2 regions of the Pseudactinotalea sp. HY160 genome follow, and region 2 is predicted to be linked to the other one. Evidence: riboswitches for the same ligand, from Rfam matches in the RefSeq annotation. Region 2 holds a riboswitch; the other holds the start of a gene.
The links. A riboswitch is a leader RNA that binds a small molecule or an ion and turns the genes downstream of it on or off. The one in region 2 is predicted to bind S-adenosylmethionine.

Region 1: it holds a riboswitch for S-adenosylmethionine, as region 2 does, so the genes downstream of both, GCG21_RS05570 (LLM class flavin-dependent oxidoreductase) here and GCG21_RS03065 (O-succinylhomoserine sulfhydrylase) in region 2, are expected to answer to the same signal.

Annotation. Positions count from the first base shown of each region.
Region 1 is NZ_WHMT01000004.1:13,313-20,326, reverse strand. Features, by position in the region: gene rpmI (50S ribosomal protein L35) at 1-91, shown strand, start outside; gene rplT (50S ribosomal protein L20) at 117-497, shown strand; gene GCG21_RS05590 (glyoxalase/bleomycin resistance/extradiol dioxygenase family protein) at 677-1,183, opposite strand; gene GCG21_RS05585 (helix-turn-helix domain-containing protein) at 1,256-2,125, shown strand; gene GCG21_RS05580 (hypothetical protein) at 2,174-2,617, opposite strand; gene GCG21_RS05575 (RNA methyltransferase) at 2,711-3,568, shown strand; SAM riboswitch class IV at 3,700-3,815, shown strand; gene GCG21_RS05570 (LLM class flavin-dependent oxidoreductase) at 4,095-5,090, shown strand; gene GCG21_RS05565 (glutamate-5-semialdehyde dehydrogenase) at 5,825-7,014, shown strand, end outside.
Region 2 is NZ_WHMT01000002.1:81,756-88,769, reverse strand. Features, by position in the region: gene recD (exodeoxyribonuclease V subunit alpha) at 1-345, shown strand, start outside; gene GCG21_RS03075 (Lsr2 family protein) at 268-588, opposite strand; gene GCG21_RS03070 (alpha/beta hydrolase) at 622-1,635, opposite strand; SAM riboswitch class I at 1,756-1,855, shown strand; gene GCG21_RS03065 (O-succinylhomoserine sulfhydrylase) at 1,860-3,098, shown strand; gene GCG21_RS03060 (SDR family NAD(P)-dependent oxidoreductase) at 3,139-3,852, shown strand; gene GCG21_RS03055 (hypothetical protein) at 3,852-4,226, shown strand; gene upp (uracil phosphoribosyltransferase) at 4,336-4,974, opposite strand; gene tadA (tRNA adenosine(34) deaminase TadA) at 5,028-5,501, shown strand; gene GCG21_RS03040 (Sir2 family NAD-dependent protein deacetylase) at 5,522-6,346, opposite strand; tRNA gene GCG21_RS03035 (tRNA-Ser) at 6,437-6,521, shown strand; gene GCG21_RS03030 (ferritin) at 6,666-7,014, shown strand, end outside.

The DNA of each region.
Region 1 (7,014 bases), on a different contig from region 2:
GCGCTCCAGCGCCCAGGCGGGACGTCTGAAGAACGACGTCGTCGTCGCCCCGGCCGACGCCAAGAAGATCAACAAGATGCTCGGCCGCTGACGGCCCCCAACACCAAGGAGACGACGTGGCACGCGTCAAGCGGGCAGTCAATGCCCAGAAGAAGCGCCGGACAACCCTCGAACGGGCCAGCGGCTACCGCGGTCAGCGTTCGCGCCTGTACCGCAAGGCCAAGGAGCAGGTCACTCACTCGCTGAGCTACTCCTACCGCGACCGCCGGGCGAAGAAGGGTGACTTCCGTCGCCTGTGGATCCAGCGGATCAACGCGGCCGTCCGGGCCGAGGGGATGACCTACAACCGTTTCATCCAGGGCCTCAAGGCCGCCGGTGTCGAGGTGGACCGCCGCCTCCTCGCCGAGCTCGCCGTGAACGAGCCGACCGCGTTCTCCGCGCTGGTCGAGACCGCACGGAAGGCCCTGCCGGCGGACGTCAACGCCCCGGCCGCCTGATTCAGGCACACCGCAGCGCCCTCGGGAGTCTCCCGGGGGCGCTGCGCTGTGCTGAGGCGCCGTCTCGTGCTCAGGGACGGCGACGCTCACCTCGGGTGGGCGCCTCGCCCGTGCCTCGCGCGCCGGTGCGCGGACGGGTGGCCACCGCGGGGTGGTCGATCCCGCCCGCCGGGCGCGGCTCAGCCCTGCTCGGCGGCCCAGGCGGCGACCCGGGCCGCGGACTCGGCGTCGGAGAGGTCCTCGACGCGGGTCATGATCGACCAGCGCACCCCGAACGGGTCGCGGATCGAGGCGAACCGGTCCCCGGAGACGAACGTCGCCACCGGTTCGCGGACCGTCGCTCCGGCCGCCTCGGCCCGGGCCGCCACCGCGTCGACGTCGGCGCAGTACAGCCCGATCGAATAGCAGGCGTCGTCCCCGGCCGGGGGAGGGACGAGGTGGTAGGCCGGGCTCGGCTCCCCCAACTGCAGCAGGCCCTGCCCGAAGTCGAGCACGGCGTGCACGACGACCCCGCCCATCTCGGTCACGTCGACCACCCGGGCGCCGAACACGCCCGAGTAGAACTCGATCGCCTTCGCCGCCCCCGGCACGGCCAGGAACGGGGTGAGGCTCGTGGCGCTGTGGGGGACGCCGTCAGTAGTGTGTGCACCGGTGACGCCCCGTGGCGCCGTCATTCTCTCGCTCATGCAGGAACGCTAATCCGCGGTGCACGGCGAGAACTTGTAGATTCGCGACATGATTCGACCGGGGAGGTGTCCGTGACCGGCGAGCTCGACCCCCGCGGCATCCTCTTCCCCTCCGGGCTGCCCGAGTTCCACCGCGTGCCCGCTCCCGCCGAACTCGCCGACCTCGCGCGCTGGTTCTGGATCCCCGAATGGAGGCTGGCGCCGGGGGAGACGTCCCACCAGGAGGTCCTGCCCTTCCCCGCCTGCAACCTGACCGTGCAGGCCGGCAGCGGTGGGCCGGCCCGCGGTGGGGATGCCGGTGCCACGGTCGGACTGACCGGCCCGACCACCCGGATCTCCCAGCGCGAGCTGAGCGGGAGCGGCTGGGCCGTGGGCGCGCTCCTGCGACCGGGCGGCGTGAGCGCCCTTCGACTCTCGCCCGCCGAGCTGCGCGACCTCGAGGTGCCCTTCGACGCGCCGGGCCTGGCCGGGGCGGTGAGCGACGCGATGGTCGGGGCCGACCCGCCCGATGTACCCGGCCGGCACTATGTACCCGGGGTGCCCGAGGCGGCCGGCCGGCACGAGCGCGCCGCCGGCGCCTTTGGCCGCTGGCTGGCCGAGCACGCGGCCCCGCCCGATCCCGCGGCCCTGACCGCGAACGAGCTCGAGGAGCTGATCCGCACCGACCGCGAGGTCGTGCACGTCGATCGACTCGCCCGCCTCCTCGGTCTCTCCACCCGGAGCGTGCAGCGCCTCTCGCTGCGATTCATTGGGCTGCCGCCGCTGGCCGTCATCCGGCGCTACCGCCTGCAGGAGGCCGCCCTGCGGCTGCGTGAGCACCGGGAGGTCACGATCGCCGAGATCGCCGCCGAGCTCGGCTACTCCGACCAGGCGCACCTGGGCGCCGACTTTCGAACCGTGCTCGGATTCGCCCCCGGCGCCTACCGCCGCGGCAGTCGCTGACGGCAGGTGCCCGCCGTTGCCGGGTCTTGCCGGGTCACGGCCGCGGATTCAGGCGTCCGTGCCGTCCTCCGGTGACCGCGGCGAGGTGCTGCCGCGCCCGTTCGGCGGCCCCGCCGGCGGGGGAGGGTCGGTGATGACCCGACCCCCGAAACCCGGCGGGTCGAACGGGGTGCCGTGGGGCATGTCACGGCCGAGGCGTTCGACCGCCTCGCGCATGGCCTCCCGGTAGCGGGCCTGACGCTCCAGCGTGCGTGGGCGGGCGAGCACGCTCGCCACGATGAACGCGATCAGGACGACGAGCAGGTAGATGCGCGTCGCCCGTTGCATCGTGTCGTTGTTCCCGTCGACGGCGGCGATGATGAGCAGGATCCATGCGGGCGCCGCGAGCAGGTGGAGCCCGGCGTAGCAGCCGATCCGCGCGAGCACGCCCCAGCCGCGCCAGATGAAGACGAGCGCCGCGAGGTAGGCGAGGATCAGGATGAGGATCCACATGGTTCCCCCGGGTCGTGGGCGCAGACGTGTCCGCACCAGGTTAGCGCCGCCGGCTCGGTGCGGATGCGTCATGATGGTCATGTGCTGCCCTCGATGACCAACCCCAAGGCCGACCGCGTCCGCCGCATCCGTGCGCTCGCCACCGGCTCCGGCCGGCGCCGTCAGGGCGCCTTCCTCGTCGAGGGGCCGCAGGGGGTGCGCGAGGCCGTGCGGCACGCCCCGCGCCTGGTCCGCGACGTGTACCTGTCGGTCGAGGCCTCCCAGCGTCATGCCGAGATCCTCGACGACGCCACTCGCCACGACCTGTACGTGCACCTGTGCTCCCCGGACGTGATCGACGCGATGAGCGCCGATGCCCAGGGCCTCGTGGCCGTGCTCAGCAGCGACGCGCACTCGCTCGAGGCGATCCTCGAGGGCGCCGGCGACCGGTCGCCCCGACTCGTGGCGGCCCTGGTCGAGGCCCGCGACCCGGGGAACGCCGGCACCGTGATCCGGGCCGCCGATGCCGCGGGAGCCGACGGCGTCGTGCTCACCGCCGGCAGCGTCGACGTCGAGAACCCCAAGGTGCTGCGAGCCTCCGCCGGGTCCGCGTTCCACCTGCCGGTCGCCACCGGCGCGCGCGCCGAGGAGTTGATCGAGACCGCCCGGGCCGCCGGCCTGCAGGTGCTCGCCGCGAGCGGCGCCGGCGACGTGAGCCTCGACGACCTCGCCGCCGTGGCCTCCGCAGAGGCGGCCGAGCGGGGCCACCACCACACCCCCCAGGTCGGCATCGACCTCACCCGCCCCACCCTGTGGCTCTTCGGCAACGAGGCCCACGGCCTGATCGGCCCCGTCCTCGACGCGGCCGACGCCGTCGTGCGCATCCCCATCTACGGGGAGGCCGAGAGCCTCAACCTCGCGATGGCGGCGACCCTGTGCCTCTACGCCTCCGCCCGCGCCCAGCGCGACTGACGCCCGCCTCGGCGGGGGAGCGGGCGCCGTCCATACGCATGACGCCCGCTCGCGCGATCGCCGCGTGAGCGTGACGGCCGCCACTGTCGATTACTTGACACGTCACGTGATCGGCCATACATTTTCTTTCAGGTCTTGAGTGTCAGCACGAAGCCCCGGCTAGCTGACCGGCAACCCTCCAGTCGCGGTGGGGTGCCCCGGGTGACGACCAGGTCCGCCACCACCGGTGAACGGGCAAGCGCAACCCGCCAGAGATCCTGGCACCAGGAGAAGGAAAAGCACATGTCGCAGGTCCAGGTACACACGGTCGCATCGACGCGCTCCTCGTACTGCATGCACATGTGTCACATGACGGTCATGGCGATGGGCTGCCCGGCCCGCTGAGCCACCCGCCCGACGCCTCGGGCTCCCGCCCCTTCGGCGTCACCCCTCGGATGACGGCAGGCACACGTGCGGATCGAGTGAGACGATCTGCGTGCCCGGCCACCCGAGCGCTTTCTCCTACGACCTTCACGAAGGCGTTGTCATGGCCAACTTCTCTTCTCGTACCTCGATCGTCTCCCTCGACCTGACCGGCGCCGGCGCCCCCGTGGCGTGGCAGCGCGATCACGACCCGGAGACCGAACTGTTCGTCATGGGCCGGCTCGCGGGCCTGTCCGCCCTCGCCGACAAGGCCGGCGTCGACCTCATCACGCTCGACTCGAGCTTCCGGCTCGGCGGCCGGCGGCGGCGCGACGCGTGGCTCGACGGCGCACTCGCGGCCTCCCGTCTCGGCAACCACACCGCGGCCGCGGTCATCGCCGCGAGCGTGCCCCTCGGCGTCACCCCGAACGACCAGGTCGCCTCCGCGGTCGCGAGCCTGCACCGGTCGACGGCGGGCCGCGGCGGCTGGCAGGTCGAGTCGCCCGCCGCGCACACCGCCCTGCCGGGGGGCGTCGACGCCGTGGTGAAGCAACTCCGGTCCCCGGCGGTCAGCCGGCGCACGGGAGCCGTCGCATCGGGCCCGGCCCCGGCCGTGGTCGTGCGCGTCGGATCCGACGTCGACGTCGAGATCGCCGCCGCCCGCGCCGACGTGGCCCGGCTGCGTGTCGACTCCGTGGAGGAGGCCCGCAACCTCCGGGCCGCCCTGCGTACGGCGGCCCGCGACTGGGGCCGTGACGCCGATGAGATCAAGGTGCTGGTCGACGTCCATACGCTCATCGCGCCGGACGCGGCCCGTGCCCAGGCCCGCGCAGACCTGCTGCGCGACCTCGGGCTCGCGCCCGCCGACGGGCTGCTGCGGACCGCGGGCCCGGCCCACGAGCTCGCCCGGCTGTGGCAGAACTGGGTGCGCGCCGGCGCGGCCGACGGCTTCGCGGTGATCCCGGCGTCGGTGCCGACCGACGTCGTGGCGCTCGTGTCCGAGGTGCTGCCCGACCTGCGCGCCCGGGGCCTGCGCAGCCAGATCGCCCCGGTGCCCGCGGAGTTCGCGGCCGCCGAGCGCACCTCCCGTGAGCGCGCCGGCTCCCCGGTCGCCGCCTGAGCCTGGTCGCCGCGCGCCGCCGTCCGGGGAAACTCGTCGGTGTGAGCGACGGGGGAACGTCCCCGGATCGCGGGCCGGCGCGGGTTTCCCGGTCCTGCGGGGAAACTCGCTGGTGCGGGGGACGCAAAAGTTTCCCCGCACCGCGGCAGCACCGCTGTTAACGGGCGGCGCGGGCTCTCTGGTCCTGCGGGGAAACTCGCTGGTGCGAGGGACGCACAAGTTTCCCCGCACCGCGGCGGCGCCGCTGTTGACGGTCCGGCGGCGGGTTCCCTGGTCCTGCGGGGAAACTTGTTGGTGTGAGCGACGGGGGAATTTCCCCGGATCGCGGGCCGGCGCGGGCCACTGGTCGTGCGGGGAAATTCGCTGGTGCGAGGGACCCAAAAGTTTCCCCGCGCCGCGGCGGCACCGCTGTTGACGGTGCGGCGGCGGGTTCCCTGGTCCTGCGGGGAAACTTGTTGGTGTGAGCGACGGGGGAATTTCCCCGGATCGCGGGCCGGCGCGGGCCACTCGTCGTGCGGGGTAGATCGCCGGTGTGCAGGAGCAACGAGTTTCCCCGCACCGAGTGGTCCGCACCGAGGCACCGAGGCAGCGGGCACCGAGGCGCCGAGGCGCCGAGGCAGCACCGGAGTGGCCGGCGAGTCGCCACTGAGCGGGCAGCCCGGACGGCGGGTGCCCCGGGTCCGTAGACTGGGGCCATGACTGCCCAGGCCAGCGCTGACCACGAATCGAGCACGATGAGCACCGAGACCACCGAGACCACCGAGAACACCGGCCCCGTCGACACGGCCGCCGCGATCACCCGGATCGCCGTCGCTGCGAAGGAGGCCTCCCGCCGTCTCGCCCGGCTCACCCGTGCCGAGAAGGACGACGCCCTCGAGGCGCTGGCCGCCGCGCTCGTGGCCGCCACGGCGCGGATCATCGAGGCGAACGACCGCGACGTCGAGCGCGAACGCGCCGCCGGGATGAGCGAGTCGATGCTCGACCGGCTCGCCCTCACCCCCGCCCGGATCGAGACGATCGCCGGGGCGCTGCGGGAGCTGGCGGCGCTGCCCGACCCCGTCGGGGAGGTCGTCTCGGGCCAACGGTTGCCGAACGGGCTGCGCATCCGCCAGGTCCGGGTGCCGCTCGGCGTCGTCGGCATGATCTACGAGGCCCGCCCGAACGTGACCGTCGACGCCGCCGGTCTCGCCCTCAAGTCCGGCAACGCCGTGATCCTGCGGGGCGGCTCGGCGGCGCAGCAGTCGAACGTCGCGATCGTCGACGTGCTCGGCGACGCGCTGACCGAGCTCGGCCTGCCGCGCACCGCAGTGCAGTCGATCGACGCCTACGGCCGGGCCGGGGCGAGCGAGCTCATGCGGGCCCGCGGGCTCGTCGACGTGCTCATCCCGCGCGGGGGAGCCGGGCTCATCCAGACCGTCATCACCGACTCCCTCGTGCCGGTGATCGAGACCGGCACCGGGAACTGCCACGTGTACGTGGACGCGAGCGCCGACCTCGACCAGGCGGTGGCGATCGCGATGAACTCCAAGACCCACCGCCCGAGCGTGTGCAACGCCGCCGAGACCCTGCTCGTGCACGCCGACGTCGCCGCCGAGTTCCTGCCGCGGGTGCTCACCGACCTGAGCCGCGCCGGGGTCGGCATCCACGCCGATGCCCGCGCCGCCGAATACGCGAGTTCCCACGGCCCGGTCGACGTGGCCACCGAGGCGGACTGGGCGGGCGAGTACCTCTCCCTCGACCTCGCGGTCAAGGTGGTCGGGGGCATCGACGAGGCCCTCGAGCACATCCGCACGTACTCCTCCGGCCACACCGAGGCGATCTGCGCCACCGACGTGCGCGCGATCGGCCGATTCACCACCGAGCTCGACTCGGCCGCGATCATGGTCAACGCCTCCACCCGGTTCACCGACGGCGGCGAGCTCGG
Region 2 (7,014 bases):
CTCGTCGCCCTCGCCCGGCTCAACGACGTCGTCACCGCCCACGCGATGACCGTGCACCGCTCCCAGGGTTCGCAGTTCCAGGACGTGAGCGTGCTCCTACCTGCGATCGACTCGGCGATCCTCACCCGGGAACTGCTCTACACCGCCCTCACCCGGGCGCGCCGCTCGGTCGCGATCGTCGGCGAGCAGGAGGTGCTCGTGCGGGCCATCACCCACCACACGAGCCGGGCCTCCGGGCTGGCGCAGCGGCTGGCACGGTCGGCGGGGTCAGTTGCCCGCGGCCACGAACTGGTCGATCACGCTGCGCGGCAGCCGCCTACCCTCCGGGACGGCGATGCCGTGTGAGCGGGCCCATTCACGCACGGCGCGCGGGTCGGCGTCGGTCTCGGCCACCCGCAGCTGCGGGCCCGCTCCGTCCACGCGCCTGGCGACCGTGATGAACCGTGCCAGGTCCCGCACGAGCGCATTGCGATTCGCGCGCGAGAGATCGATGGCGTATTCCATGCCGTCGAGGGCGAAGTGGACCGTACGCTCGGCGGCACTGCCGTCGATATCGTCGATCAGGGTGATGGATTCTACGGTCGCCAAGAAGAGCTCCGATAACGCTGAGACGGGGAGGCCCTATTCTGGCACGAATGGCGGGCGACCGTGCGCGATCGCGAATCGACCGGCGAGCCAGCCCGTGAGTTGCCGATCGAACCTGTTCCGGGCGCGGGGTCTCGACAGGGTCAGATCGTGCCGGCCGCCCGCGATCCGAACGACAGTCACGTCCCGTCCCAGCCCGCGGGCGCGCCGCCACATCTGCGGCGGCGAGAGCACGGTGTCGGTGCCGTCGAGGTCGGCCGGGGTCGGATCGGTGTTGCTGCCCCGCGCACCCGAGGTGGCCACGAGCACCGGCACGTCGATCGACAGACCCCGCCGGATTCGGGCGTGCCCGCGCCGGATCGCCCGGAACCAGCCGGCCGCCACCCCGAAACCCTCGAGGGGTTTCCAATTCAGGTTGTAATCCCATTCGCCGCCGGTCGAGATATGGAGTGATTCCCCATAGGCCCGGCCGAGCGGGCGCAGCGGCACGAGCGGTGCGACCGGTGCGATCGCACAGATGAGCGGACTGGCCACGTGCCGAACCGGCCACGGCTCGTTCAGGTCGAGCCACGGGCTGTTGAGGACCAGGCCGTCGACCCCGCGGGGATGATCGTGGGCGTACAGGCTCGCGACGAGGCCACCGGTGGAATGCCCCGCGAGGAGCACGTGGGCGTAGCCGGCGCTCCGGATCCACCCGAGCGCGGCGTCGAGCTCCTCGTCGTAGGCGCCCAGGTCGGTGATCCAATTCGGTCGCCGCCCGGGCCGGATCGAGCGGCCGTAGTCACGCAGGTCGAGCGCGAAGAAGTCATAGCCCGCCCGCTCCCACGTGCGGGCGTGATGAACCTGGAAGAAGTAGTCGACGAACCCGTGCACGTACAGCACCGCGCACGATGCCCGCGGCCGACCGGCCCGGTCGCCCGCCCGGTGTTCGGCCCGGTGCACGAGGGTGGCGACCGGCGGCTCGGCGGCGCCGTCGGGCGCGAGCCGGATCGTGCGTCTCGCCCAGTCCTCGCCCAGGACGTCCGGCCGGGCCTCCTGCACAGCTGCCATGCCTCATCCTGGCACGCGCACCGCGCTCGCCCGGGCATTCGCCCCCATTGCCCGCGTCTCAGATGGCGGAATGCCGTCGCCGGGTGGCGGGCGCGGGCGCGGGAGTCCGTACGCTTCGGAGAACCATCCAGAGCAGCCGAGAGATCTGGCTCGTCGACGCTGCAGCAACCGCGCCACCGACCCGAGTGCGCGAAGGTGCTACCGCCAGGACCGATGGAGGAGAGATGAGCGAACCACGCCCCCGATGTTCCCTGCCAGGCGGGCTCGACCCGGCCACCTACGCCGCCCGGGGCGGCCTCGAGCGCACCGGATTCGCCGAGATGTCCGAGCCCATCTTCCTGACCCAGGGCTTCGTGTACGACCGTGCGGCCGACGCGGCCGCGGCCTTCGCCGGTGACCTGCCGCGCTATATCTACTCCCGCGATGCGAACCCCACGGTCGCCGCCTTCGAGGAACGGCTGCGCCTCATCGAGGGGGCCGGCGCGTGCACCGCCACCGCGAGCGGGATGAGCGCGATCCACGCCTGCCTCAACGCGCTCCTGCGGCCCGGATCCCGCGTGGTCGCCGCCCAGGAGCTCTTCGGCACCACCTTCGCGATGCTCGAGGGACTCTTCGCGGACTGGGGCGTGCGCACCGACTACGTCACCGGCGCCGACCTCGACGAATGGCGGACCGCGCTCGCCGAGCCGGCGGACGTCGTCATCCTCGAGACCCCCTCGAATCCGATGAACACGATCGTCGACCTGCCGGCCGTGGCGGAACTCGCCCACGCGGCCGGGGCGACGGTCGTGGTCGACAACGTCATGGCCACGCCGATCCTGCAGCGTCCCCTCGAGCTCGGCGCCGACGTCGTGGTCTACTCCACCACCAAGCACATCGACGGGCAGGGCCGGGTCATCGGCGGCGCGATCCTCGGCACCGCGGACTTCATCAACGGCCCGGTCGAGGATTTCATCCACACGACCGGCCCGACCCTGAGCGCGTTCAACGGCTGGGTGCTCCTCAAGGGGCTGGAGACGCTGCCGCTGCGCGTGCGCGCGATGGCCGATGCGGCGCTCGAACTCGCCGAGTGGCTCGAGGGCCGGCCGGGGGTGCGGGCGGTGCACTACCCGTTCCTGCCCTCCCATCCACAGCACGACCTCGCGCGCCGGCTCATGAGCGGCGGGGGCACGGTGGTCACCTTCGACCTGGGTATCGACGACGACGACCCCGCCGTGGCCACGGAACGCACCTTCGCCTTCATGGACGCACTGCAGGTGATCGACATCTCCAACAACCTCGGCGACGTCAAGTCGATCGTCACCCACCCGAGCACGACGACCCACCGCAAGCTCGGGCCCGAGGTCCGCGCCGCGAACGGCATCGGGGCGACGACGATCCGGTTCTCGGTCGGACTCGAGGCGCCGGCCGACCTGATCGCCGACCTGGACCAGGCGCTCACCGCCGCCGGCCTGCAGGACTGAGGCCGCCCCGAACGGGGGTCGCTGCGGCTACGGTGGGGCCATGTCGAGCGAGCGACCCACGGCCGTCATCACCGGAGGCAGCCGCGGCATCGGCCGGGCCACGGGTGAGCGACTCGCGCATGCCGGGTACGACCTCGTGCTGCTCTCCCGCGACGAGGCCCGGCTCGCCGAGTCCGCCGCGTACCTGGCCACGAGCGGTGTCACGGTGCGCCACGCGGCGGTCGACCTGGCCGACGACCGGGCGCTCGTGGCGGCCGTGGCGGGCCTCGGCCTCGACCGCGTCGACGCCCTCGTGCACGCCGCCGGGATCGTTCACACCGGCCAACTTCCCCGGACCACCACCGAGGAGTTCCGGCTGGCCTTCGACGTGAACGTCACCGCCGTCGCCTCGCTCACCCGCGAACTCCTGCCCGCGCTCAAGGCGGCCCGCGGGCGGGTGGTCATGCTCAACTCCGGTTCGGGCAAGCGCGCCAACGGGCCGAACACCCCGATCTACGTGGCCACGAAATTCGCGCTCAACGGCCTGGCCGAGTCATTGCGGCACGAGTTCCGCCCGCATGGGATCATCGTCTCCACGGTCGCGCCCGGCCGGGTCGACACCGACATGCAGCACGAGCTCGTCGCCGGCCTCGGGGAGACCTACGACGCCGCGAGCTACCTCTCCGCGAGCGACGTGGCCGCCGCGATCGTCCACGTGCTCACCCAGCCGGGCGAGATCGACTACCTCTCGATCCGCCCGCCCGCGCGGGGATGATGACGTCGGAACACGGAGCCAGTGCCGGTGATCGAGATCAAGCCGTGGTCGATCCTGCTCGGGCGCGAGAGAAGGGGTCAATCCTTCTGGCCGTCGCGGCGGTGATGCTCGGCTGGCTACTGCTGTGGGTGCCGGCGTGGGTCTTCATGCTGCTCGCATTCCTCGGCTCAACCGATTGTGGGCCTCAGTGCGCGGGGCAGACTGCGACGATCGTGCCGGTGCTCTCGATGATTGCGACGCTCGCACTCCTACTTGCGCCGGTGTTCGTCGGCTGGAGCGTGCGTCGGCCGTGGTCGCAGGCGTGGAAGGTGGGTGTGGGTGTCGCCGTGCCCGCTCTGGCAGGGTTCGTGTTTCTGGTGGCGGGCGGAGTCTGATGGTGAAGCCGCGGGCCCGTGACACGAGCCGGGCCGTGGGCATTGGGGTCGATTCCTCGCCTCACCCAACGCCACGCGAGCCGCCCGCCCGAGGCGAGCTGCGCCGTCCCTAATCGACGATGCCGTACAGCCGGTCGCCCGCGTCCCCCAGGCCCGGCACGATGTACGCGTTCTCGTCGAGACCCTCGTCGACCGAGGCGGTGACGATCGTGACGTCGGCGTCGGCGGTCACGGCGGACTCGAGCGTGGCCAGCCCCTCGGGCGCGCACAGCAGGGTGACGCACGTGACGTCGCGGGCGCCGCGCTCGAGCAGGTAGGCGATCGCGGCGGCGAGCGTTCCGCCGGTGGCGAGCATCGGGTCGAGCACGAAGCACTGCCGGCCCGCGAGATCGTCGGGGAGCCGGTTGGCGTAGGTGATCGCCTCGAGGGTGTCCTCGTCGCGCTGCAGCCCGAGGAAGCCGACCTCGGCCGTGGGCAGGAGGCGGGTCATGCCGTCGAGCATCCCGAGGCCGGCGCGCAGGATCGGCACGACGATCGGGCGCGGCTCGGCGAGCTTCGTGCCGGTGGTCATGGTCACGGGGGTGCGCACGTCGATCGTCTCGGTGCGGATTCCGCGGGTGGCCTCGTAGGCGAGCAGGGTCACGAGCTCGTCGGTGAGGTTGCGGAATACGGGCGAGGGGGTGGTCTCGTCCCGGAGCACGGAGAGCTTGTGGGCGATGAGCGGGTGGTCGGCGACGTGCAGGCGCATGTGCTCAACCTATCGTGGACTCGCTCCGGGGCGAGAGGCGGCACACTGGGCGTATGGACGACGACGCGGCCATGGTTCTGGCCATCTCCCAGGCGCGACTCGCCGCCGCCGGGGGAGACGTGCCGATCGGCGCGGTCGTGCTCGACGAGGCCGGGCAGGTGATCGCCACCGGGCACAACCGGCGCGAGCTCGACGGCGACCCGACGGCGCACGCCGAACTGCTCGCGCTGCGGGCGGCCGGGATGCGGCGCGGCCGGTGGCACCTGGGCGGGTGCACGCTCGTGGTCACCCTCGAGCCGTGCACGATGTGCGCCGGGGCGATGGTGCTCGCCCGGCTCGACCGGGTGGTCTTCGGCGCGTGGGATCCGAAGACGGGCGCGGCCGGATCGATGCGGGACGTGACCGGCGACGGGCTGCTCAACCACCGGGTGGCCGTGACCGGCGGGGTGCGGGGGGAGGAGACCGGGGCGATGCTGCGGGAGTTCTTCGCCGCCCGGCGCCGCTCGCGCAGCAGCGCCGGCGCCTGAGGCGCGCCGGGGCCGGCGGCTCAGCCGGCCAGGGCGGCCTCGAGTTCGAGCAGGGTGGGCGTCGTGCCGGCCTCGAGCTTGACCGTGGCGAGCTCGTCGCCCCGGGTCTCGCCCCGGTTGACGATGGCCACCGCAATCCCGTGCCGGACGGCGTGGCGCACGAACCGCAGGCCGCTCATCACCGCCAGCGACGTGCCGAGCGCCAGGAACGCACCGCCCCGGTCGACGAGCGCATACGCGTCCGCCACCCGCTGCTTGGGCACGTTCTCGCCGAAGTAGACGACGTCGGGCTTGAGCATGCCGCCGCACACCGCGCATGGCGGCACCACGAAGTCCTCGGTCTGGGTGAGCACGGCGTCGGCGTCGGGGGCGATCTCGACATCGGACACGGCGACGTCGAAGCCCGGGTTGGCGAGGTCGAGGCGCACCTGCATGTGCGCGCGGGAGATGCGGGTGCCGCAGTCGAGGCAGATGACCGTGTCGGACCGGCCGTGCAGGTCGATCACGCGGTTCGACCCGGCCCGCTCGTGCAGCAGGTCGACGTTCTGCGTGATGACCCCGGTCGCCAGGCCGCGGGCCTCGAGCCGGGCGAGCACGCGATGGCCCTCGTTCGGTTCGACGGACCGCATGTGCCGGTAGCCCACGTGGTTGCGCGCCCAGTAGTGCCGCCGGAACGCCTCGTCGGAGACGAACTGTTGATAGGTCATGGGGGTTCGCGGGCGCGCGGACGGCCCGCGGTAGTCCGGGATCCCGGAGTCCGTCGAGAGCCCGGCGCCCGTGAGCACCGTGAAGGGGGTGCCGCGGAGCAGGTCGATGACGGCGGTCGAGGAGGTCACTGAATCAATGTAGGTCGGTGCCGGGCGTGGCGGAGGCCACTCGGCCCGGTTTGGTTCCACGGGCCAGGTCTCGGTACGCTGTCCCGGCCGGAAGGCGAAGGTAGCGTGTCCGAGCGGCCGAAGGTGCGGCACTCGAAATGCCGTGTGGTGCAAGCCACCGTGGGTTCAAATCCCACCGCTACCGCCGGCGAAGGGCCTCGGTGCCGTCGAGAGATCGACGGCACCGAGGCCCTCGTCGTCCGGAGGGGAGTCTCGGGCGTGGTGCGCGGGACGAGGATCGACGGACCGGCTCCTGTGCGCATCCGGGGCGGAGGACTAGGCTGAGGCGATGAAGATGTCAGCGGAGTTGGAAACACTGTTCAACGCGCAGATCACGCTGGAGTTCGAGGCATCGATGGTGTACCGCCAGCTCGCGATCCGGGTGTCCGAGATGGACCTGAGCGGTGCATCCGCCTGGCTCCGCCACCAGGCGGACGAGGAGATCGTGCACGCGAACAAGTTCATCGATCACCTCGACGACCGCGGGAACTACCCCCGGATCGGCGACATCGCCCAGCCGCCCGACGTGCGCGGGGCCTCCATGCTCGAGATCTTCCAGGCCGCGCTCGCGCACGAGGAGAAGGTCTCGGCGGCGATCCGCAAGCTCGCGCTCTCGGCGGAGGACGCGGGCGATCTGG